Regions from separate parts of the Rhodococcus sp. NPDC003318 genome, predicted to be linked through region 1. Evidence: riboswitches for the same ligand, from Rfam matches in the RefSeq annotation. Region 1 holds a riboswitch; each other region holds the start of a gene.

Region 1 (7,715 bases):
GTCTCGCCCGCCTTCGCGCCGACCGGTGGCGACTTCAGGCCCGAGCGGTGGATCGACGCGGCACCACAGCGCGGCGAGTTCATACCGTTCGGCGGCGGACCGCGATGGTGTGTGGGCGCGAAGTTTGCGGAACGCGAGCTGTCGACCGTCCTGGGCGAGATCGTCCGAAATTCCACGATGCGAATTCAGCTGTCGGGCGCCGAACTGAAGGTGAACGAGCGCAGAACTCTCACCCCCGAGGACTTCGCCATGAGATTCGACGTCCCGGTGAGCGCGTGACGCCCGGAAGACTCCGGGCCAGGCTGGGATTCGCCTTCCTCCTCGCCGGCCCGGTCGCCGATTCCGCCATTGTGGTGATCACGGCCGGGTTGGTTGTTGCCGCCGGCGGAGATGCGGCACTCCTGTCCGTGGCATTCGGTGCTCGATGCATCGGAATTCTCGGAGCGGGGGTCGTCGCCGGCACGTTGGCGGACAGGCTCGACAAACGGGCGATCATCCTGTCGACATATGTTGGGCGTGGTGCACTGATCGCCATACTGCCGGCACTTGCGGGCGGACTTCCCGTTCTGCCCGTGATGATCGCCCTGGGTATCTGTAGTGGGCTCTCGCAGCCGGCCGCGACCACTGCGGTCTATCTCTCGGTTCCACGCGACGACCGGGCCGACCGGCTGGCGATCTGGCATTCGCTGACCCTGACCGTGCAGGTGGTTTCGCCCGCGGCGGCGGCACTGCTCATCTCGGTCACCGGACCCACCGTGTCGGCATTTCTGCTCATTGCGGCGGTGGCCGTGGGTGCCACGTGCGCGGGTGCGGTCACCCCGGGTCCGACGCGAACCGACCCGTCCACGGGGATTGTTCAGGACACGTGTGCGGGTCTCCGCTACGTCAGGGAATGCCATTGGCTGCGGACGGTGATCCTGGTGTCTGCGGCACAAACCGCGCTACCGGTCCCGGCCTGGCTCCTGATCGTCAACGCGGGGTCGAGCGAGCAATGGTTCGCGGGCGCCCAGGGTTACATCATGGCCCTGTTCGCGCTCGGTGGCATTGTGGCCACGAGCCTGCTGGGAAAGCGGATTCCCTCTCGTACAGCACAATCGGCGTTGCTGGCGCAGGGGGCGATCTGCGTCGGCCTGGTGACGTTGAGCCTGTGTCCACCGTTCTCCGTCATGGCCGTGGTGGCACTGCTCGCCGGCGCCGCGATTCGAGTGGGCAGCGTCTGGGCGGATGTCCTCGTGGCGACGCGAGTGCCCGAAGAGATGCTCGGACGAGTCGCGGGTTTGGGCGCGACCCTCGCCAATGTGTGCATGCCGGTCGGTTACATGATCGCCGGTGCGCTCCAGGCGCCACTCGGCTCGGCGGCGACCGCGGGCCTCGCGGCTGCAGCGAGTGCGGCCGTGACGGCCGTCGGCGTGGTGCTCGTCTCGACGCCTGCACGGACTCTGCCGGTGCGGAGCGCGGTCTGACGCCGCGGCGTTCACGCAGGCCGACCGGGGACGAGGTCGTGCGGTCCTCCGTGCCGTCTAGCGTTGAGGGTATGTCGGTGGTTCTCGCAGGTCGGTACGAGTTGCGGGGAGTGCTCGGTCGCGGCGGGATGGCGGACGTCCACGAGGGGTGGGACCGACGCCTCGGGCGTCCGGTGGCGGTGAAGGTGCTCCGCGCGGAGTTGGCGGGGGTTCCGGACACCCGTCGGCGTTTCGAGTCGGAGGCGCGGTTGGCCGCGACCCTCACTCACCCGAACATCGTCGCCGTCCACGACAGCGGCGAGGACGCCGGCGTCCCCTACATCGTGATGGAACGCCTGCCCGGTCGGTCGCTCGCCGACGACATTTCCGCCGGTCCCCTGTCCGGGCCGCGGGTGCGCGCGATCCTCGGCCAGATCCTGGCCGCGCTCGGTGCGGCCCACGGGGCGGGCATCGTGCACCGCGACATCAAACCGGGGAACGTCCTGTTCGACGCCGCCGGCACCGTGAAGGTCGTCGACTTCGGCATCGCCAAGAGCGCCGACACCGACCACACCACGACGGGCCTGGTTCTCGGCACTGTCGCCTACCTCGGCCCCGACCGCATTGCCGGCAAGCCCGCGACGGTCGCGGACGACCTCTACGCCGTCGGGGTCGTCGGCTACGAAGCGCTGTCGGGCCGACGCCCGTTCGCGGGTGAGACGATCGCGTCGCTGGTCCACGCCATCATGAACGGACGGTATCCGTCGCTGGCGACCCTGCGGCCGGACGTGGACCCCGCCCTCGTCAACGTCGTCGACCGCGCGATGACCCGCGACCCGCGCCGCCGTTTTCCCGACGCACACGCCATGGCCACGGCACTGCAGACCCCGTACCCGACGTCTCCACCGCCGACGCTGGCCTTCACCCCCGCCGTGCCCGCGCCGGCTCCCGCGCCGGTTCGACGGTCGCGGCGAACGGTCGTCGCCGCCGCCGTCGCGGCTCTGCTGGTGGCCGTCGTGCTCGTGGCACTCGCGGTCTCCTCGCGCGACGGCGGGGGCACCGTCGGCCCCACCTCGGTCGGCCCCGCTCCTCCACCGGTCCCGAGCACCGTCGTCGCGCCGGTCGGCCCCCCGGTGACCAACGGCCCCCCGGTCACGAACGTTCCCCCGCCGACCGAATCGGGCCCGGGCAACGGCAACGACAAGGGCAACGACAAGGGCAACGACAAGGGCAACAAGGACACCGGAAAGACCAACGAGAAGGGCGGCAAGAACGACAACTGAGCGACACCGCCCGGTGAAGCCCGCACACGAGGCGCCCGACGGGGACGGATCGGTGCCGTGTCAACTCTGGTGCGTGCGCACCGGGTCACGATGACACCTGGATCGTGCCCGGATGTTCTCCAGTGTGCTCACCGAAATTCCCCACCCGTCTCCTTCGCTGCCGGCTCGACCCGGACTACTTCGGGTGGCCATCGACCGGGTGTGACGCCGATTGGTGGCGTGTCCTCCCACGGCACCGTGGGACCTTCATTCCACGCTCCGGGTGAAGTGAAGTCGACGTCTCCGCCCTTGAAAACCGCCCCGGAGAAGTCGACATCGGCACCACAGAAGACGGATTCGGAGAAGTCGACTTCGCCACCCCTGAGGAAGGCAGTCTCGGAGAAGTCGACATTTCCGCCTCTGAACACCGCCCCGGAGAAGTCGATCCGGCCGCCGCTGTAGACCTCGGCGCCGAAGAAGTTCACATCACTGTCGAGGATTGTCTCGGAGAAATCCACCATCCCTCCCCGAAAACCGGCGCCGGAGAAGCTGATCCAGGAACTCTCGAAAGTGGCAGACCAGAAGCTGACCTCGCCGTCGACGAAGGTCGCCCTGGAGAAGTCGACCGTCGCGCCGGAGAACACGGATCCCCGAAAGCTGACCTCTCCGCTCTCGAAGACCGTTCCGGAAAAGTCGACCCGGCCGGAGAACCTGGCACCGAGGAAGTCCATCTCCGCACCGCGGAAATCCGTCTCGGAGAAGTCGAAGTGGCAGCACTGCCAGCTCGACGGCGCGTCCTTCTGGAGATGCTCACGGATCACGCCCACCACCGTCCGTCGGACCTGTCTCTCACCTTCGTCGGCGGTCAGTGAGTTGTAGGGCAAGCGCAGGTATCCACACAGCACATCGATGCACACTTGGCGTTCGCGGTCGTTGGGGGTGTCCGAGTTGTGCCAGTCGTCGGCGAGCGATGCCATCGCGTACACGCCAGCCAATCGGACCGTCCCCGAAGGATCGGCCAGTTGCGCCGCGGCGGAGGTGAATCTCGCTCGCAGGTCCCGCACGGTCTCACGACGGTGCGTCTGGTCCAGCGCCTGCTGCTGCCGATCCAAGGTGCCCTGAAGTTTCCTGTTCTCCGCCGCAAGCTGATCCCTTGCTTGGCGGAGTTGGTCTGCCGCGATCTTCTCGTTACTGATCCGAGTGCGGTGAACGCCGTAGTAGGCGACGAGAGCGGCGGCGAGAACACCGACTCCGCCGAGGACGGTTCCCTGCGCAGGTTGCAGGTCGTCCCACCGCCAGACGAGAAACGCCGACACGACGCACAGTGCACCAATTGCCCCCGAAACCGCCGCGATTCGCCGCTGCATCGGTATCGACGGCATCAGCCTTCTCCGGCGGAATGCTCCTGCCGGGTTGGTCGATCCGGTCACAGGACAATCATCGCCCAAGGCGATCCGGATGTGCGTGTTTCGGCGCGTGTGGCTGAGGAAGGGTGGTTCCCCCGGCGGGGCCTGTCTGCCTGCCGGCGCAACACGGCGATCCGATCCGGTGAGTGTGATCCCGACGGAGGTCCGTGAGGCACGTCACAGTGGCGCCCGGATCGTTCGGGTTGACAGTGCGCCACTGCCGCTGTCATTCTCGGTTCAGGTCATGAGTGCCAGCGCTTAGCCCCGGCTTGCTGGCCGGCAACCCTCCTCCGCGGTGGGGTGCCCCGGGTGACGACCTGGCCGTGTATCCAAAACCGGACACGGCAAGCGCGGACTCGATGCACAACCACTTCCAGCACGAGTCCCTTGACGTAAGGGATGACGCCATGACCGCTGTACTCGACACCACCATCGCCCTCGACGCCGCTGTCGACGAAAGCTGTGCCACCGCAGGGCCTTTCGCTTCGGTGTGTGGATCCGATCTGGTGGCGCCGCTGGCCGACGGCACGTCGGTCACCTACGCCAACTTCGACTACGCGGCCAGCGCGCCGGCGCTGTCCGCGGTCGCGGAGGCGGTGCAGTCGCTGCTGCCGTTCTACGCGAGCGTGCACCGCGGTGCCGGATTCGCCTCCCAGGTGTGCACCGAGCGCTACGAGGGCGCCCGCGACGTGGTCGCCGACTTCGTCGGGGCCCGCACCGACGACGTCGTGGTCTTCACCCGCAACACCACGGACGCGCTGAACCTGCTCGCGTCCTGCGTGCCCGGCGACACCGTGGTCCTCGACATCGAGCACCACGCAAACCTGTTGCCCTGGAAGCGAAACGGTGCCCGGGTCGTCCGCTCCGCCGACACCGTCGAGGAGACCGTGCAGCGACTGGTCGCCGAACTGTGCACCCGTCCCGCCGCGCTGCTCGCCGTCACCGGTGCCTCCAACGTCACCGGCGAGGTGCTGCCCATCGCCCGGCTGGCCCGGATCGCCCACGAGTGCGGCGCCCGGATCGCCGTCGACGCGGCTCAGCTGCTGCCGCACCGCCGCGTCGACATCGCCGACCTCGACGTCGACTACCTCGTCTTCTCCGGTCACAAGCTGTACGCGCCGTTCGGTGCAGGTGCGCTCGTCGGGCGCGCCGACTGGCTCGACGTGGCCGAGCCGTACCTCGCCGGTGGCGGGGCGACGAAGAACGTCGACCTCGACGGCATCGAATGGGCCACGGCCCCGCAGCGTCACGAGGCCGGGTCGCCGAACGTGCTCGGCGCCGTCGCGATCGCCGCCGCCTGCCAGGCCCTCGCCGCCTTCGACGCGGACGCCGCACAGCGCCACGAGCGGGCACTCTGCGCCCGGCTCGTCGCCGGACTGTCCGACGTCGACGGCGTCGACGTGCTGCGGATCTGGCCGGATTCGCCGGATGCGGTCGGCATCGTCACCTTCACCGTCGCGGGCGCCGCGCCGCGCGAGGTCGCGACGTACCTGTCCGACCTGCACGGCATCGGCGTCCGGGACGGACGTTTCTGCGCGCACCCGCTGCTGTCGCGGCTCGGCCACGGCGACGGCGCCGTCCGCGCGAGCCTCGGGCTGGGCAGCAGCAGCGCCGATGTGGACCGGTTGATCGCCGCCGTCGGCGAGTTCGTGCGTGGGCGCGCGACGGACGCCGCCGCGGCGCGGTAACATCCTTGCCATGACAACGGCTGCGGCAGGCACGATCGACGGTCAGTGGTGCCGTCGGCATGTCGACCTGTGCCGTACTGCCTCGGGTATGTGTCCGGCCTGAGTTCCAACTCGCCGAACCACGTCACCCCGCTACATCTCCCGAGGTCTGTCATGTCTGCATCCTTCTCGTCCCTTCGTACTCGCCCGCTGCACGTGGCGGTCGAGCTGTCCGGCGCCGGCCACCACCCGGCGTCCGCCGCGCACACCGAGTTCCGGATCCCGGTGGGGCTCAGCGACTACTGGGTCCAGTTGACGTCGTCGTCGCTCGACCTGGTCGGTGATCCCGGATCGGTGGTCCGGGTCCGTGCCCACGACCTGCGTGAGGCGCAGCAGCGCCGCGAGGCGATCCGCGCCCGCGTCGCCGAGGACGGCCGCGATCCCGATTCGGTCGCCGTCCTGCTCGACATCGAGGTGCTGCTCGCCGACGACCACCGCAGCGCCCGACGGGAACTCGCCCGGCTTGACGCTGGGTTGCGTGAACCCCGTGTGCCCGAATCGATCTCGTATGTCGGCTCGGCCTCCGGTCTGGCCGGTCTGCTGGCCGACATCCGGGCCGCGGAGGTCGCGGACGGTGTCACCCTGCTGCCTCTGGTCCTGCCCCGGGTGCTCGACCGCGTCGTCGACGACGTGCTGCCGCTGCTGCACGACTCCGGCGTGACGCGCCCGTCCGCCGTCCTCGGCGAGGTGCTCGGCCGGTTCGGTCTCTCGCCACGCGAACTCGCCTCCTGAAACAGCCTCCACGAAGCGAACCCTCGCCCGGTCGGGACCGGGCGAGGGTTCGCTTCAGTGTGTGACGACGTGGATCTGCGGGTCGGGGTCGTAGCGGTAGCCGGCCCCGCGGACCGTGGTCACCTGCCTGCCGAACCGGCCCAGCTTGGTGCGCACCCGCGACACGTGCACGTCGACGCTGCGTCCAGCGCGGTCCCGCTCGCCGAGGGTGCCGCACAGTTCGAGCATCCGCCGCCGCGACACCACCACCCGCGGCCGGCTCGTGAGATGGGACAGGATCTCGAATTCGGTGTGGCTCAACGAGACCGGTGTCCCGTCGAGCCGGACCTCGCGGGCGGGCAGATCGATCAGAAGCGGGGCCACCGGGTCGAGCCGGGTGAGGGCGTCGACGCCGGGCACCAATTCGCGCGCGGTCGCTCGGAGGGCTTCTGCGAGTGCGGCGAGCTGGCGGTGGTCGGTGGAACCGGTGAACTGCAGGGTGAGCACCAGATCGGTGCTCGACTCACGCACGTACGAAGGGATCATGTGGGACTCCACGTCGGAAGGGGGTTCGGCGGTCGGGTCAGCGACAGCCGCGACACTCCCGTCCGACGTGGATTGCGTTGTGCGCGATGATCATTCGCCCAATGGGGTGGATCGATGGTAGCGGCCGTCGTGGTACAGCAGCGGAGACGCTGCCGCCTCGGCGTCGTTCTCGTCGTGGATCCGGGTCACCAGTCCGATCACGAGGGTGTGATCGCCCGCCGGAATCAGCTGATGCACGGTGGTGCGCAACCAGATCGGGGTTCCGTGCAGCACCGGCTCGCCGCTCTCGAGGCGCTTCCACAGCGAGGTGTCCGCGAAGCGCTGGTCGGCGCTGCGGGAGAACCGCTCCGCGAGCGGGTGCTGGTGCTCGCCGAGCAGGTGGATCACCACCGAATCCGCAGCGTGCAACGCCCGGATGGACGACGAGGTGTGCGCGATGTTGAACGACACGAGCGGCGGGTCCAGCGACAGCGACGCGAACGACGTCGCGGTGAAGCCGACCGGCCCGGACCCGGAGTCGAGAGTGACGATCGTGACGCCGGCGGGGTACCGACGCATCGCCGCCCGGTATCCGTCGGCGGTGACGGCGGTGCCGTCCACCGGCGCGGTGGCGGGGTTCTG
Region 2 (7,715 bases), on a different contig from region 1:
CGAGTCCTCGCCGGCCGGTGACGGGAGAGAACGAACGGATTTCGTGGACCACACCCGGATCGTCCGGTCCCAACTGCCCGACACGACATCGCCGTCGGGCGTGAAGGAGACACTCGACAGGAACCATTCGTGACCGGTGTAGGGGTCACCGATCGGTTGACCGGTGTTCGCGTCCCAGAGTCTGACGGTCTTGTCGTCGCTGCCCGACGCGATCCGTGACCCGTCGCGGCTGAAGGCGACAGCTTCGAGTGCCTGGGTGTGCCCCGTCAGGGGTTCGCCGATCGGTGCACCGGTCTCGGCGTTCCAGCGGCGCATCGTCTTGTCCGTGCTGCCCGAGACGACGGTGCGCCCGTCCGGACTGAACGCGACACCGACAACCCAGGAGGTGTGCCCCTCCAGCGGCCCCCCGACCTGCCGGTGCGTGTCCGCATCCCAGATCCGGACAGTCCCGTCCGTGCTTCCCGACACGATGCGTCGCCCGTCCGGACTCAGGGCGATGCTGTTGACCTGATCACCGTGTCCGGTCAGGGGGTCACCGATCTGTGTTCGTGAGTCGGCGTCCCAGATTCGGAGGGTCTTGTCCCCGCTTCCCGACACGATGCGTCGCCCGTCCGGGCTGAATGCCACACTCAGGACCAGGTTCTCGTGGCCACGGAGCGGATCCCCGACCGGTTGCTGCGTGTCGGCATCCCAGATGCGGATGGTCTTGTCCCAGCTTCCCGAGACGATCCGGCGTCCGTCGGGACTGAAGGCGACGCTCGCCACCGTGTTCTCGTGCCCGGTCATCGGATCACCGATCGGCTGTCCGGTCCGGGCATCCCACAGCTGCACGCTGTCGTCCCAGCCGGCGGAGGCGATGCGGCGGCCGTCGGGACTGACCGCGACGCCCATGACCCAGTTCGGCGCATCGATGATCCTGACGAGGTCGCGCTCGGCGAGCGCGGCGTGCATGAGTCCGTACTTCGTGTTGTCGCCGGGGTCGACCGCATGTGCGGTGAGGACGCGCTGGATGGCTGTCGCGTCGTTGGCGCCCGGGTTCAGACCGTCGAACTCGATTGTGGCGCTTGCCATCATCACCATTGCGGCCTGTTCGCGGGCCCGGGTGTCGGCCTCGCCCTCCGCGATCTTCGCCCGCACCCATCCGACGGCCGCGACGACCGCGACCACCGTGGTCACCGCCACCACGGCCCGCAGAGTCCGGGTCCGTTTGCGTAGCGCGGTGGCGTGCGCCTGCGCCTTCTCCTTGGCCTCGGACTCGGCGGCGGCGAGGGCTTCGGCGGCCTGCTGCCGGTCCCGGGCGGCCTGCAGTTCCGCGTCCCTGCGCCGCTTCTCGTCCGCGAGGCGGGCGTCCTCGCGTCTCCTGGACGCGAGCAGGTACTCGCGGGTCGGACTCAGGCGGTCCCGGAAACCCGGTTTGGCAGCGAGGGTTTCGGCGTCGGCGAGCCGCTCGCCGCCGAGCAGCCAGGATTCGCTCCTGTCGTTCTTCTCCCAGGCCGCCGCGGTCCGCTCCAGGTCGTCGGCCCCTTTGAGGTCGGCCCCTTCGGCGCGGAGCCACCGGACCAGGTCGGCCCACTGCCGCAACAGCGACTCGAGGGCCACCTCCACCACGACCTCGCCGTTCCGCTCGCCCTTGACCAGCAGGCGTCGGGCGACGAACGCGTCGATCAGCGCACGACTGTCCGAGGGCAGATCCGACCAGCGGGCGACACGTCGCAGGGGCTGGTCGTTGTCCGGGTTGACAGTGGCCAGCCAGGGGATGAACGCCGCCTTCAGCCGCTCGAGCTGCCGCGCCCGTTCGTCGGGGTCGCGGGCGAGCAGTGCGTCGATCTCGGTCTGCACGACCTGCCGCATCCCGCCCATCGCCTCGTATTCGGCCACGGTGAGGTCGCCGTCTCCCCCGTAGTCCCGGTAGAGCCGCGACAGGGTCAGTGCCAGCAGCGGCAGGGTGTCCGCACCGTGGGTGGACTCGTCGAGCAGCCGGTCGACCAGTTCCGGCTCGACGGTGAGCGGCCGGCCGGCCTCGGTCGCCCTGTCGGCGGGCCCGACGACGACCTCCTTGAACTGGGTCGGGGGCATCGGTTTGAGGTCGTCGAACACGACCGACCCGAGCGCCGCCAGTTCGGGGGCCGTCTGCAGCGGCTCGTAGCAGTCCGAGCGAATCGCGAAGACCACGAGCATCGGCAGCGCCGCGCCGGTGCCGGTGCCGGTGTCCAGCAGTCGCGCGAGCAGGGCGAGGAGTTGCGCTGCCTCCGGACCTGATTCCGCGCCGAAGAACTCCTCGGCCTGATCCACGGGCAGCACGAGCGTCGGCGGCGGCATCCCGACCGGAACGTCGACCAGCCTGCCGAGCGCCGCGTCCTGCGCCTCGTGCAGCCACTGCGCGAGCCGCTCGCCCTCGTCGAGGCAGGCCGCCTTGATCTCACCCAACGTCGGCCGGGTCAGGCCGAGCCGGGTGCGCAGCGCGTGGACCGCGTCCGCGAGTCCGCCGTCACCGGTCAGTGGTCGTCGCCCGGGCCGGACGACGTCGAGCGGTAGGAAATGCCGGTCGTCACGAGCGAGTCGCGGCAACAGGCCCGCTCGGAGGAACGACGACTTCCCGGCCCCCGACGGGCCGAGGATCACGAAGAGGGTGTCGGCGCCCGAGGTGCGCATGCCGCGGAGCGCTCCGAGACTGCGCACGAGTTGCGCGTCCCGGCCGAAGTACACGGCCGCATCGACCTCGTCGAGCGGCTCCCACCCGCGATAGGGCGCCCGGCCCGGGTCGCCCGGCGGCGGCCACGGGAAGCCACCCGCACCGACCCCGGCCCGCACCAGCCCGTCGTAGAGCCGCTCCAGCCCCTCGGTCAGGAACACGACGGGTTCCGGTTCGCCGGCGATCGTGATCGCGGTGGTCGGCCCCTCCCCGAACAGGTCGCAACGCTGCCACTCCGCGGTGATCTCGCGTCCGACGCGTGGTTCCAGTCGCGCGCAGAAGATCGGCTTGTTCAGGTTCTCCGAGGTCCGGTACTCGGCCTGGCATTCGCGGGAGTCGTCCCAGTGCCGGGAGAGCAGGCAGATCACTGCTTCACAGCGCGCGTTGGCCCGCGTCAGCGCGTCCTTCCAGCGCACGCCGACGGGGATGCCGGTGTGACGGTCCAGGTCGAGGAAGATCTCGTCCGCCAGTCCGGGGTCCTTCTCGACCAGCCAGTGTTTGAGCGCGATCGCCTGCCGGTTGTCACGGCTGGAATGACTGAGGAACACGCGCGACATTGCGGATCACCACTGGGCACTCGGGAACGGGTCGCTGTCAGTCCACGGTGACGCGTCCGGGTTGCCGCGTCACGAGTAGTCCGCTACCCGGAAATCGGCAGCGCCCTCCGGCGCAGCAGTTCGGGTCGAGTCCCGGCTGTCGACGACGCCACCCGAGCCGCTAAGATCCCTGGCAGGTCATGAGTGCCAGCGCCAAGCCCCGGCTCGCTGGTCGGCAACCCTCCATCCGCGGTGGGGTGCCCCGGGTGATGACCTGGTCCTCCGGGCAGTCGGAGGACAAGCGCGGGTCCGCTGGGACGGACCCACAACCGGGCCACGACCCACCGGAGGTTCACCATGTGTTGTTGTCGCAGATAGGCCCCAGCAGCCCCGGGCGCCGCTGCGCCCTCTCCCCCGCATTCCTGGAGTAGAGACAACCCATGAGCGAGAACATTCCTGTCGATCCGACCGTCAACTGGACCTTCGAGACCAAGCAGATCCACGCCGGCCAGACGTCGGACGCCACCACCAAGGCGCGTGCACTGCCGATCTACCAGACGACGTCGTACACCTTCGACAACACCGATCACGCCGCCGCGCTGTTCGGTCTCGCCGAGCCCGGCAACATCTACACCCGCATCATGAACCCGACGCAGGACGCGGTCGAGCAGCGGATCACCGCGCTCGAGGGTGGCGTGGCGTCGCTGCTGCTGTCGTCCGGTCAGGCGGCGTCGACGTTCGCGCTCCTGAACATCGCGAGCGCGGGCTCCCACGTGGTGTCGAGCCCGAGCCTGTACGGCGGCACCTACAACCTCTTCCACTACAGCCTGCCGAAGCTGGGCATCGAGGTGTCGTTCGTCGACGACCCGGACGATCTCGAGCAGTGGCGCGCCGCCGTCCGCCCGAACACCGTCGCGTTCTACGGCGAATCGATCTCCAATCCCCGCAACGACGTCCTCGACATCCCCGGCATCTCCGAGGTGGCCCACGCGGCCGGGATCCCGCTGATCGTCGACAACACCGTCGCCACCCCGTACCTGCTCCGCCCGCTCGAGCACGGCGCGGACATCGTGGTGCACTCGGCGACGAAGTACCTCGGCGGCCACGGCACCGCGATCGCCGGTGTCATCGTCGACGGCGGCACCTTCGACTGGACGCAGGGCAGGCACCCCGGCTTCACCACCCCGGACCCCAGCTACCACGGCGTGGTGTTCGCGGACCTCGGTGCGCCGGCGTACGCGCTCAAGGCGCGTGTTCAGCTGCTGCGCGACCTCGGGTCGGCGGTGTCCCCGTTCAACGCGTTCCTGATCAGCCAGGGCATCGAGACGCTGAGCCTGCGGGTGGAGCGGCACGTGCAGAACGCGCAGCGGGTCGCGGAGTTCCTGCAGGGCCGGGACGAGGTCACCTCGGTCGCCTACGCCGGTCTGCCCAGCTCCCCCTGGTACGAGCGGGCTCAGAAGCTCGCCCCGAAGGGCGCGGGCGCGATCGTCGCGTTCGAGCTGGCCGGGGGCATCGAGGCGGGCAAGAAGTTCGTCGACGCGCTCACCCTGCACAGCCACGTCGCTAACATCGGGGACGTGCGTTCGCTCGTCATCCACCCGGCTTCCACCACCCACGCGCAGCTGACCCCCGAGGAGCAGCTGGCGTCCGGTGTCACCCCCGGCCTGGTTCGCCTGGCCGTCGGCATCGAGGGGATCGACGACATCCTCGCCGATCTCGAGACCGGTTTCGCGGCGGCGGCGTCTTGACAGTCGGCTCCGTGTCAACCGCCCGTCCGGCCGGGTCCCGTGAGGGGTTCCCGACGCCGGACGGGCGGTTGACCCCGCTTTCCATCGGCTCGCTGACGCTCGAGAGCGGCGCGGTGCTGCCCGAGGTCACCCTCGCGGTGCAGGTGTGGGGCGAGCCGAACGAGACCCGCGACAACGTCATCCTCGTCGAACACGCGTTGACGGGCGACTCGCACGTCACCGGTCCCGCGGATGCGGAGCACCCGTCCCCCGGCTGGTGGGACGGCATGATCGGGCCGGGCGCCCCGATCGACACCGACGAGTGGTGTGTACTGGCCTCGAACGTGCTCGGCGGCTGCCGCGGCACCACCGGGCCGTCGTCGATCGCGCCCGACGGTCGCCCGTGGGGTTCGCGGTTCCCGGAGATCTCCATCCGCGACCAGGTCGCCGCGGAGGCCGCGCTGGCGGACCTCCTCGGCATCGACAGGTTCGCGTCGGTGGTCGGTGGCTCGATGGGCGGTATGCGCACCCTCGAATGGATCATCGGTTACCCGGACCGCGTCACCTCCGCGCTCGTCCTCGCCGTCGGTGCGCGGGCGTCCGCGGATCAGATCGGCACGCAGACCACGCAGATCGCGGCGATCACGAGCGACCCGCACTGGCAGGGCGGCGACTATCACGGCACCGGCCGGTTCCCCGAGGCCGGACTCGGCATCGCCCGCCGGATCGCGCACCTGACGTACCGCACCGAGGGCGAACTCGACGCCCGCTTCGCCAACACCGCCCAGGACGGCGAGGATCCGTGGCACGGTGGCCGCTACTCCGTGCAGAGCTACCTCGAACACCAGGCCGCGAAGCTGGTGGCCCGGTTCGACGCCGCCACCTACGTGCTGTTGAGCGAGGCGATGAACCGGCACGACGTCGGACGCGGGCGCGGCGGCGTCGAGGCGGCGCTGGCGTCGAGCACCGTCCCGGCGATCGTCGGCGGTGTGGACTCGGACCGGCTGTATCCCCTGCGTCAGCAGGAGGAGATCGCCGCGCACCTCGGCGGGTGTGAGGGCCTGCGGGTGGTCCACTCCCGCGACGGCCACGACGGCTTCCTGACCGAGGCGGAGTGGGTGACCGGCCTGCTCGGCGAGACGATGGCGCTGGCCCGCGAGGGCCGGGCCGGGTCCGTGACCCGCTAGCCCGTGCCCAGCGGGTCGATCGACACCGCGAGCCAGACGATGGTGCCACCGACCACGGTGAGGGCGGCGACGTCGAAGGTCTGACTGCGCACGGCGAGCAGCCCGACCTCCTCGGGTCGCAGGCAGAGCCGGAAGCCGGCGGCGAGCAGCGTCGCGATCCCGAACACGAACGCGCCGCGCCGCCACCGCTCGGCGAGCACGAACCCGATCCCGACCAGGACCACCGCCGACACCACGAGCAGTGGGAGGTTGCGGCGGGCGAACCTCACCCACCGGTTCGTGGAGCCGGCCGTGGCGGTCACCGCGGTCAGGCCGACTCGGGCGCGAGCTGCTCGGCGCGCTCGACCACGTTGCTCAGCAGGAACGCGCGGGTCAGCGGTCCGACGCCGCCCGGGTTCGGGGACAGGAAGCCGGCCACCTCACGGACGTCGTCGGCGACGTCGCCGCGCAGTCCGTCCGGGGTGCGGCTGACCCCGACGTCGAGGACCGCGGCACCCGGCTTGACCATGTCCGCGGTGATCAGACCCGCGACACCGGCCGCCGCGACGACGATGTCGGCGCGGCGCACCTCGGCGGCAAGGTCCTTGGTTCCGGTGTGGCAGAGGGTGACCGTGGCGTTCTCGCTGCGACGGGTCAGCAGCAGACCGATCGGGCGGCCGATGGTGACGCCACGACCGACGACGGTGACGCGGGCGCCGTCGATCGGCACGTCGTAGCGACGCAGCAGGTGCACGACACCGCGCGGGGTGCACGGCAGCGTCGACTCCTTGCCGAGCACGAGCCGGCCCAGGTTCACCGGGTGCAGGCCGTCGGCGTCCTTCTCCGGGTCGATCCGCTCGAGGGCGGCGTTCTCGTCGAGGTGTTTGGGCAGCGGCAGCTGCACGATGTAGCCGGTGCACTCCGGGTTGGCGTTGAGTTCGTCGATGACGGCCTCGAGCTCGGCCTGGGTGATGTCCGCGGGCAGGTCGCGGCGCAGGGAGTTGATGCCGACCTTCGCGCAGTCGGCGTGCTTGCCGCGCACGTAGGAGGCCGAGCCGGGGTCGTCACCGACGAGGACGGTGCCGAGTCCGGGGGTGATGCCCTTGTCCTTCAGTGCGTCGACCCGGGCCTTCAGGTCGATGAAGATCTCGTCACGGGTCGCTTTGCCATCCAGGATCGTTGCAGTCACGGGCACCATTGTTTCAGGTGACACTGGAGTGATGGCAGACAGTCCTGAACTCACGCCGGAACTGCGAGGCCCGCGAGTGGTACTGACGCCGCTGCGTCGCGACCACCGGGTGCGGCTGCGGGAGATCCACCGCGAGCCCGAGGTGCGGCGCTGGTGGCAGATGCCCGACGACGACTGGCCGGAGGCCACCGACTCCGACACCACCGCGTACACGGTGTTCGAGAGCGACCGGATCGTCGGCTTCGCGCAGTGGTACCTCGAACCCGACCCGATGTACCGGCACGCCGGGCTCGACCTGTTCCTGACCGCCGACGTGCACGGTCGCGGTCTCGGCACCGAGACGGTGCGGGTGCTGTGCGCACACCTGATCGACGACCACCGCTACCACCGCCTGGTCGTCGACCC
Region 3 (7,715 bases), on a different contig from region 1:
GTGTACTCGTGCTGCGGGTCGTCCAGGACCTGCCGCGTCGGTCCCGCCTCCACGACCCGGCCCCGCTGCATGACCACGATGCGGTCCGCGCGATCGGCGGCGACACCGAGGTCGTGCGTGATGAGCAGGACCGCGGTGCCGCGTTCGGCGATGCGGGCGTCGAGATGGTCGAGGATGCGCCGCTGCACGGTGACGTCGAGGGCACTGGTGGGTTCGTCGGCGATGACGAGGTCGGGGTGGCAGGCCAGCGCGATGCCGATGAGCACACGCTGACGCTGTCCGCCGGACAGGTCCTGCGGGTACTGCCCGGCTCGCAGTTCCGGATTGTCGATGCCGGCTTCGTCGAGGATCCGCAGGGCCTCCACCTTCGCGGAGCGGCGGTCCGCGACGCCGTGGATGCGCAGCACCTCGGCGATCTGGTCGCCGATGCGGATCACCGGGTTCAGGGACGTCGTCGGGTCCTGCGGGACCAGCCCGATGCGGACTCCGCGTACCTTCTCGAAGGCCCGGTCGGAGAGGGTGTCGAGGCGCTGACCGTCGAACGTGACGGTGCCGCCGATGACGCGGCCGCTCCCGGAGAGCAGACCGATGATCGCGTGCGCGGTCGTCGACTTCCCGGAACCGGATTCGCCGACCACGGCGACCACTTCGCCGCGCGAGACGGTGAGGTCGACACCGTCGACGGCGGCGACCGGGTCGTTCGCGTCCCCGTAGGCGACGTGCAGACCACTGACCGTGAGCAACGGACCGTCGGAGGTGTGTGTGCTCATCGTCCGCTCCGACCTTCGATGGCGTGACCGACACGGTGCGCCGCGAGGACGACGGCGATGATGACGAGGCCGGGCAGCGTCGTCATCCACCACGCGGTCGCCAGGTAGTTGCGCCCCTCGGCGATCAGCGACCCCCACTCGGGTGTGGGTGGCACCGCGCCGAATCCGAGGAAGCTCAGCGACGACACCGCCAGCACGGCCATACCGAATTCGACTGCGGCCAGGGCGATCACCGGGGCGTAGGCGTTGCGCAGCACGTGCCGGTACAGGACGGTGAACCAGCGGACACCGGAGGCGAGGGCGGCCTCGACGTACAGTGCCCGCCGCACCCGCAGCACCTCCGAACGCATCACGCGGGCGAAGTTCGCGACCAGGCCGACTCCGACGGCGATCGCGACGTTGAGTGTGCCGAAGCCGAGTGCCGTCACCAGGGCCAGCGAGAGCAGCAGCGCGGGAATCGACAGCAGCACGTCGACGATGCGCATCAGGACCGCGTCGACCGATCCACCCGTCGCACCGGACAGCACGCCGACGATCGAGCCGGCGACCAGCGCGATGCCGACGGCGAGGAGCGTCGCGGTGAGCGAGAGCCCGGCCCCGTGCACGACCCGCGTGTACACGTCGCGGCCGATGTTGTCGGTGCCGAACCAGTGCGAGGCGCTCGGGCCCTGCAACTTCTCTGCGGGTACACCCTTCAGGGGATCGCCGGACGCGAACACCGACGGGAACAGCGCGAACCCGATCGCCACGAGCAGCACCACCGCGGAGAGTGCGATCACCCAGTTGCGGCGGAGCCCGCGGACAGCGGTACGCAGTGCCGCCGGACGACTCGGCGCGAGTACCGCGACGGCGCTCGTGGTCCCGAGCGGTTCCCGAATCAACGTGTCAGACATGTATCTTCGCCTCCGGTGTCTCGTCGAGGGACTCGACCTGCGGCCGGGTTCGGCCCTCCGACGTGGAGCGGTCAGGCCCCGGCGACGGTGCGTCCGCCGGGGTGGGGCCACGCGGGGCGCCGCGGCGCCCCGCGTCGACGATGCGCGGATCGATCAGTGGGTACAGCAGGTCGACGGTGAGGTTCACGAGCACGAACACCAGCGAGCTGAACACGACGATGCCCTGCACCACCGGGATGTCCTGCGCCATCACCGACGTCTGGGTCAGGCGTCCGAGCCCGGCGCGGGAGAACACCGTCTCCACGACGACGGACCCGGCGAGCAGGTTGCCCACGAGGACACCGGCGATGGTGAACGCGGGAATGCTGGACAGCCGCAGCGCGTGCCTCGTCTGGATCTGCCAGCGGGACGCCCCCTTGGCGCGGGCGGCTTCGATGAACGGCTGCCGCCAGGTTGTCTGGAGGCTGGCCGCCAACACCTGCGCGATGACCGCACCCGTGGGCAGAGCGAGGGTGATCGCGGGCAGCGCCAGGTGGGTCAGGCCCCCGTCACCGAACGCCGGAAACAGTTTGAGCCGGAAGGAGAACAGTTGCAGCAGAATCAGTCCCACCCAGAAGGTGGGGACAGCGACGCCGAGCGGCGGCAGCGAGAACAGCAGGCTGCGCAGCCAGGTCAGGCGCGTGTAGGTGGCGAGGAACGCGACCGTGGTGCCGAGCAGCACGGCGAGGACCAGCGCGGCGGACGCCAACGCCAGCGTGCCCGGCACCGCGGCCGCGATCGCATCCGTCACCGACTGACCGGTGACGAGGGAGGAGCCGAAGTCACCCCGAATCGCGCTGGTGAGGGCGTGCCAGTACTGCACCCACACCGGCTGATCCAGTCCGTACCGGGCCTGCAGCTGCTCGACCGCGGCCTGGTCGATCGTGGCTCCGCTGTTGACGGCCGAGTCGACGGCGATGCTGACCGGATCGGACGGCAGCAGGAACAGGACGACGAACGAGATAGTGAACGCCGCCCACAGCACGCCGAGCGCCTGCAGGATGCGCGATCCGAGGTAACGAGTCATCGGTTACTCGCTGAGCCAGGTGTCGAAGAACTGCAGACGAGCCGACGCCTCGAACTTCAAGTCCTGCACGGAGCTCGCGGCGCCGATGGCCTGGGAGAGCTCCACCGTCGGCAGGAACAGGCCGTTGTCCAGAATGAGGTTCTGAGCCTGGTCTAGCAGCGCACCGCGCGCAGCGGGATCCGTCGTCCGCAGCTGGTCGGCGAGCGCCTTGTCCAGATCCGGGATCGGACCACGGTTGTTCAGGTTGCGCCCGTCGATCCCGAACGAGGTCCGCAGGATGTCACCGTCGGCCCGAGTGCTGTTGTAGTACACGGCGTCGTAGTTCTTGTCCGACATCCGGGCCGTGAACTCGGCGTTCGACACGAGCGCGAGTTTCAGGTCGACACCGACCTCCCGCAGTTCCTGCTGGACGAGTTCGAGAATCGCCTGGTTGCCGGCGAACACGGCACTGAAGGTGACGGTGAAGCTCAGTGGCTGACCGGCCTTGGTCCGGATGCCGTCCGGACCCGGCACCCAACCGGCGTCGTCGAGGATCTTCTTCGCGGCGTCCGGGTCGTAGGTGACGTCCGCGAGCGGGGTGTAGTCGGGGGTGCGGGACGCGAGCGTCCCGGTGGCGGGCCGGAAGTCGGGGCCGAGCACCGTGTCGACCAGCTCCTGCCTGTTGATCGCCGGGATCACCGCGGCGCGCACGGCCGGGTCGGCGAGGACGCCGCGTGCGACGTTGGGCTGGAATCCGAACGGAATGCCGGGGTTCGGTGTGGTGAGGATACGGCCGCCTGCACCCTCGATCTGCGGTGCGTCCTGCGGCAGCGCGTCGGAGACCGCGTCCAGCTGACCGGACGCGAGAGAACCGCTGCGGACACCGGATTCGGGGACGATGGTGAATTCGATCCTGTCGAGGTAGGCCTCGCCGTCGTGCGCGAACACGTCGGAGCCCCACGCGTAGCCGGCGCGTTTGACGAGGGTCGCCGACTTGTCCTGGACGTAGCTCTCGTAGACGAACGGGCCGGTGCCGGCGAGGTCGCCCGCGCACCGCTGCTCCGCGGACTTCACGACGTCCTTGTCGGAGAGGAATCCGAGCTGGAGGGTGGAGGTGGCTTGCAGGAACTGGGAATTCGGTGCCGAGAACCCGATCTGCACGGTGCGCGGGTCGATGACGGTGGTGCCGGTGTAGCCGGACAGGTAGCTGCCGGCGAGCGCGGCCTTCGCCGGGGTCAGGGTGGTCAGGACGGCGTCGAAGTTCTTCTTCACGGAGTCGGCGGTGAAGGCGGTGCCGTCACTGAACGTCACCCCGTCGCGGAGGTGGAACGTGAACGACGTGGCGTCGGCGTTGACATCCCAGCTCTCGGCGAGCCACGGCTTCAGTTCACCGGTCTCGGGATCCTGGTCGGTGAGCGAGTCCACGATCTGCCGTGCCACGTAAATGGTCTGGTTGGAACCGGACTGGGCCGGGTCCGCGCACGTCGGGGCCTGGGACAGGCCGTAACGCAGGGTGCCGCCGGCCTGCGGAGTGCCGGCCTCCGACGACGTGTCGGACGTGCCCTCCGAGCCGCAGGCGGCCAGTCCGGCGGCCAGGGTCGCGGACGCGACGGCCGCGAGCGCTGCGCGGCGCCGCGACGCGGAGGAAGTAGACGAAAAGAACACCGGGGCTCCATGATCTCGACATGGCACCGGCAGCACCACTGGTGCTGCCGGTGCCGACAAAAGAAGAGGGGGGCGAAAGGAAATGGCCCGGCCTGTGGCCTGGACCGGTCAGCGCCGACAGAGGCCGGCGGAAACGCGACACAGGTCGACATGCAACCGCGCCCACGCGGTCACGAAGCCTTCAGCGGTCACGCACACTCCTCCATCGTTCCCGGCGGTAGCACCCGCACCCGCTTGGGCAGGGGGTTGCTGCGACGTCATCGAGCCGGGTCTCTCGGTCGCTCTGGATGGTCGTCGCCGACGTTAGTGCCCGCACCGCCCGCGACCCACCCTTTCCTTCATCACGATCGGAACCCTTCCCCCGGGTGCCGCAGTGGTCACTAGGCTCGGGTGATCCATGCCCGCGCCGCTCGGAGCACCGCGCGCAGCCGGGCCGCCCCTTCCCCGTACCCCACCGCGAGGCGCCACACATGACCATCCGGGTCGAATCCACGGTCGACACAACCCGATCCGCACGACACCTGTTCGAACCGTTGACCCTGCGTGACGTCACCTTCACGAACCGCATCTGGCTTTCTCCGATGTGTCAGTACTCGGCGGTCGACGGCGTCCCCGGCGACTGGCACCTCACCCACCTGGGTGCACGAGCAGCCGGCGGGTTCGGGCTGGTCGTCGCCGAGGCCACCGCGGTGACGCCGAACGGGCGGATCAGCCCGCAGGACACCGGGCTGTGGAACGACGAGCACACCCGCGCGTGGTCCCGGATCGTCGAATTCGTCCACGGCCGCGGCACCCGCGCCGGCATCCAACTCACCCACGCGGGACGCAAGGCATCCATCCACCGGCCCTGGGACGCCGCGCAGGGCAGTATCCCCGAAGCCGACGGCGGCTGGCCGGGGGTCGGCCCGGACGCGTCGCCCTTCCCCGGACTCGCGGCGCCCCGCGCACTGACCACCGGCGAGATCGCCGGAATCGTGGGCGCATTCGGCGAGTCCGCTCGCCGAGCCGACCAGGCCGGGTTCGACCTGCTCGAGATCCAGGCCGCGCACGGTTTCCTCATCCACTCGTTCCTGTCCCCACTGAGCAATCCCCGCACCGACATCTACGGTGGGTCCGCCGAGGGACGCGTCCGGCTGCTCGCGTCGATCGTCGAGGCGGTCCGGGTGTGGTGGCCCGCGAGCAAGCCGCTGTCGGTCCGTTTCTCCGCGACCGACTGGCTCGACGGCGGACTGACCCCCTCCGACATCGTCGCGATCGCCGAGCGGATCGTTCCGCTCGGCGTCGACCTGATCGACGTGTCCAGCGGCGGCCTGCTGCCCGCGGACATTCCGCTCGAACCGGGCTACCAGGTGCCGCTCGCGCAGCGGATCCGATCCGGCGCCGGGGTCCCGGTCGGCGCGGTCGGCCTGATCGACGACGCCCGGCACGCCGCCCGCATCCTCGACGACGGCAGCGCGGACGTCGTGTTCCTCGGTCGGGCGGCCCTGCGGGACCCGAACTGGCCGCTGCGCGCCGCGAAGGAACTCGACGTCGACGACCGCGAACGGCTGTGGCAGCCGCAGACCGCCCGCGGCGACTGGAGTTGAACTCCTCGACGCCCCCGGTCACCTCTGCGCCAACTCATCTCGTCTGCCAACTCCTCTCGGGACGTGAACTCATGACACGACAACCGGCCGCCGTCCGCACCGGCGTCGACGCGTCCGCCGACGCGTCCGGGTCCGATCCGGGTGACGGGCCACGGGTGGTTCCCACCGCCGGCCACTTCGGCGCGTATCTCGCGGAAACCGACGGCGTCACGGTGCGCGGGCTGCGACCCAACCCGATCGACGAGGATCCGTCGGGGATCGGACTGGGTGTGCCGTCGACCCTGTCGTCACCGGCGCGGCTGACCGAGCCGCTGGTCCGGCGCGGCTATCTCGAGCACGGGCCGGGCGACACCCGGCGGGGGCTCGGCAGGCGCGGTGACGACGTCTACGTGCCGGTCGACTGGGACACCGCGACCGGACTGGTCGCCCGGGAACTGGAGCGCGTCCGCGCCGAACACGGCAACGAGGCGATCTACGGCGGGTCGTACGGTTGGGGATCGGCCGGCCGGTTCCACCATCCGCAGTCGCAGATCCATCGCTTCCTCAACATGATCGGCGGCTGCACCGCCTCCCGGGAGTCGTACTCGTCGGCGGCGATGCAGGTGATCCTGCGCCGCGTCGCCGGTGGATACCGCGCGGCGCTCGCGTCCAATCCCACCTGGGAGGAGGTCGCCGAACACCGATCGCTGGTGGTCGCGTTCGGCGGGGTGGCAGCGCGCAACGCCCAGGTGAACGCCGGCGGGATCGGGGCACACCGGAATGTGCTGGCGCAGCGGCAGGCCCGCGCCGCCGGTGCGGAGTTCGTCTCGCTGTCACCGCTTCTCGGCGACACCGACGCCGCGCTCGACGCCGAGTGGCTGCCGATCGTGCCGGGGTCCGACGTCGCCGTCATGCTGGCCCTCGCTCACAGCATCGTCGAAGCGGGCGCGCACGACACCGCGTTCCTGGACCGCTGCACGGTCGGCTGGGCCGAGTTCGAGGCGTACCTGCTCGGCCGCCACGACGGCGTCGCCAAGTCCGCCGAGTGGGCGGCACCACTCAGCGGACTGGAGGCGCGGCAGATCCGCGACCTCGCCCGGCGAACCATCGGACGCCGCACCGTCTTCACCACGTCGTACTCGCTGCAACGCGCCGACCACGGTGAACAGCCGGTGTGGGCCGCACTCGCCCTCGCCGCGCTCACCGGCAACCTGGGGCTGCCCGGTGGCGGGTTCGGCGCCGCGCTCGGCGCTCTCCACGAACTCGGGCAACCCCGCAACGGTTTCCGTCCCGCCGCGTTCGACCAGGGTGAGTCGTCGATCTGGTCGGTGATACCGGTCGCGCGGATCGCGGACATGCTGCTCGGCCCCGGCACCGAGTACCACTACGACGGCGAGCGACTCCGCTACCCCGACATCCGGTTGGTGTACTGGGCGGGCGGCAATCCGTTCCACCACCACCAGGACCTCAATCGTCTGGTCGAGGCGTGGCAGCGCCCCGAAACCGTCATCGTGCACGAGCATTTCGCGAACTCGCTGTCGCGTCACGCGGACATCGTGCTGCCCGCCGCGACCTGGCTCGAACGCAACGATTTCGCGGCCGGCACCGATTCGCACCTCGCGGCGATCGTCAAGGCGGCCGAGCCTCCCGTCGGAGTGCGCACCGACCACGACATCTTCGCCGCCGTCGCCCGGCACATGGATTTCGAGGAGGAGTTCACCGAATCCCGCACCGCGGACGAATGGGTCGTCGAACTGTACGACCGCACCCGCAAGCG

What was found. Region 1 has a riboswitch for S-adenosylmethionine ahead of ACFYVR_RS05360 (aminotransferase class V-fold PLP-dependent enzyme). Riboswitches for the same ligand answer to the same signal wherever they lie in the genome.
Region 2: another riboswitch for S-adenosylmethionine. It lies ahead of ACFYVR_RS10690 (bifunctional o-acetylhomoserine/o-acetylserine sulfhydrylase); the one in region 1 lies ahead of ACFYVR_RS05360 (aminotransferase class V-fold PLP-dependent enzyme).
Region 3: another riboswitch for S-adenosylmethionine. It lies ahead of ACFYVR_RS08055 (putative leader peptide); the one in region 1 lies ahead of ACFYVR_RS05360 (aminotransferase class V-fold PLP-dependent enzyme).

What each region holds. Positions count from the first base shown of each region.
Region 1 covers NZ_JBIAOU010000002.1:30,264-37,978, forward strand. Annotated here, with positions in the region: gene ACFYVR_RS05340 (cytochrome P450) at 1-279, shown strand, start outside; gene ACFYVR_RS05345 (MFS transporter) at 276-1,463, shown strand; gene ACFYVR_RS05350 (serine/threonine-protein kinase) at 1,535-2,725, shown strand; gene ACFYVR_RS05355 (hypothetical protein) at 2,854-4,134, opposite strand; SAM riboswitch class IV at 4,351-4,467, shown strand; gene ACFYVR_RS05360 (aminotransferase class V-fold PLP-dependent enzyme) at 4,518-5,798, shown strand; gene ACFYVR_RS05365 (hypothetical protein) at 5,952-6,569, shown strand; gene ACFYVR_RS05370 (winged helix-turn-helix domain-containing protein) at 6,624-7,094, opposite strand; gene ACFYVR_RS05375 (flavin reductase family protein) at 7,185-7,715, opposite strand, start outside.
Region 2 covers NZ_JBIAOU010000004.1:263,613-271,327, reverse strand. Annotated here, with positions in the region: gene ACFYVR_RS10695 (TIR domain-containing protein) at 1-3,249, opposite strand, end outside; SAM riboswitch class IV at 3,425-3,538, shown strand; gene ACFYVR_RS10690 (bifunctional o-acetylhomoserine/o-acetylserine sulfhydrylase) at 3,669-4,976, shown strand; gene ACFYVR_RS10685 (homoserine O-acetyltransferase) at 4,988-6,142, shown strand; gene ACFYVR_RS10680 (DUF3017 domain-containing protein) at 6,139-6,444, opposite strand; gene ACFYVR_RS10675 (bifunctional methylenetetrahydrofolate dehydrogenase/methenyltetrahydrofolate cyclohydrolase) at 6,450-7,310, opposite strand; gene ACFYVR_RS10670 (GNAT family N-acetyltransferase) at 7,342-7,715, shown strand, end outside.
Region 3 covers NZ_JBIAOU010000003.1:142,178-149,892, reverse strand. Annotated here, with positions in the region: gene ACFYVR_RS08075 (dipeptide ABC transporter ATP-binding protein) at 1-770, opposite strand, end outside; gene ACFYVR_RS08070 (ABC transporter permease) at 767-1,663, opposite strand; gene ACFYVR_RS08065 (ABC transporter permease) at 1,656-2,729, opposite strand; gene ACFYVR_RS08060 (ABC transporter substrate-binding protein) at 2,733-4,373, opposite strand; gene ACFYVR_RS08055 (putative leader peptide) at 4,482-4,547, opposite strand; SAM riboswitch class I at 4,573-4,667, opposite strand; gene ACFYVR_RS08050 (NADH:flavin oxidoreductase/NADH oxidase) at 4,844-5,959, shown strand; gene ACFYVR_RS08045 (molybdopterin-dependent oxidoreductase) at 6,031-7,715, shown strand, end outside.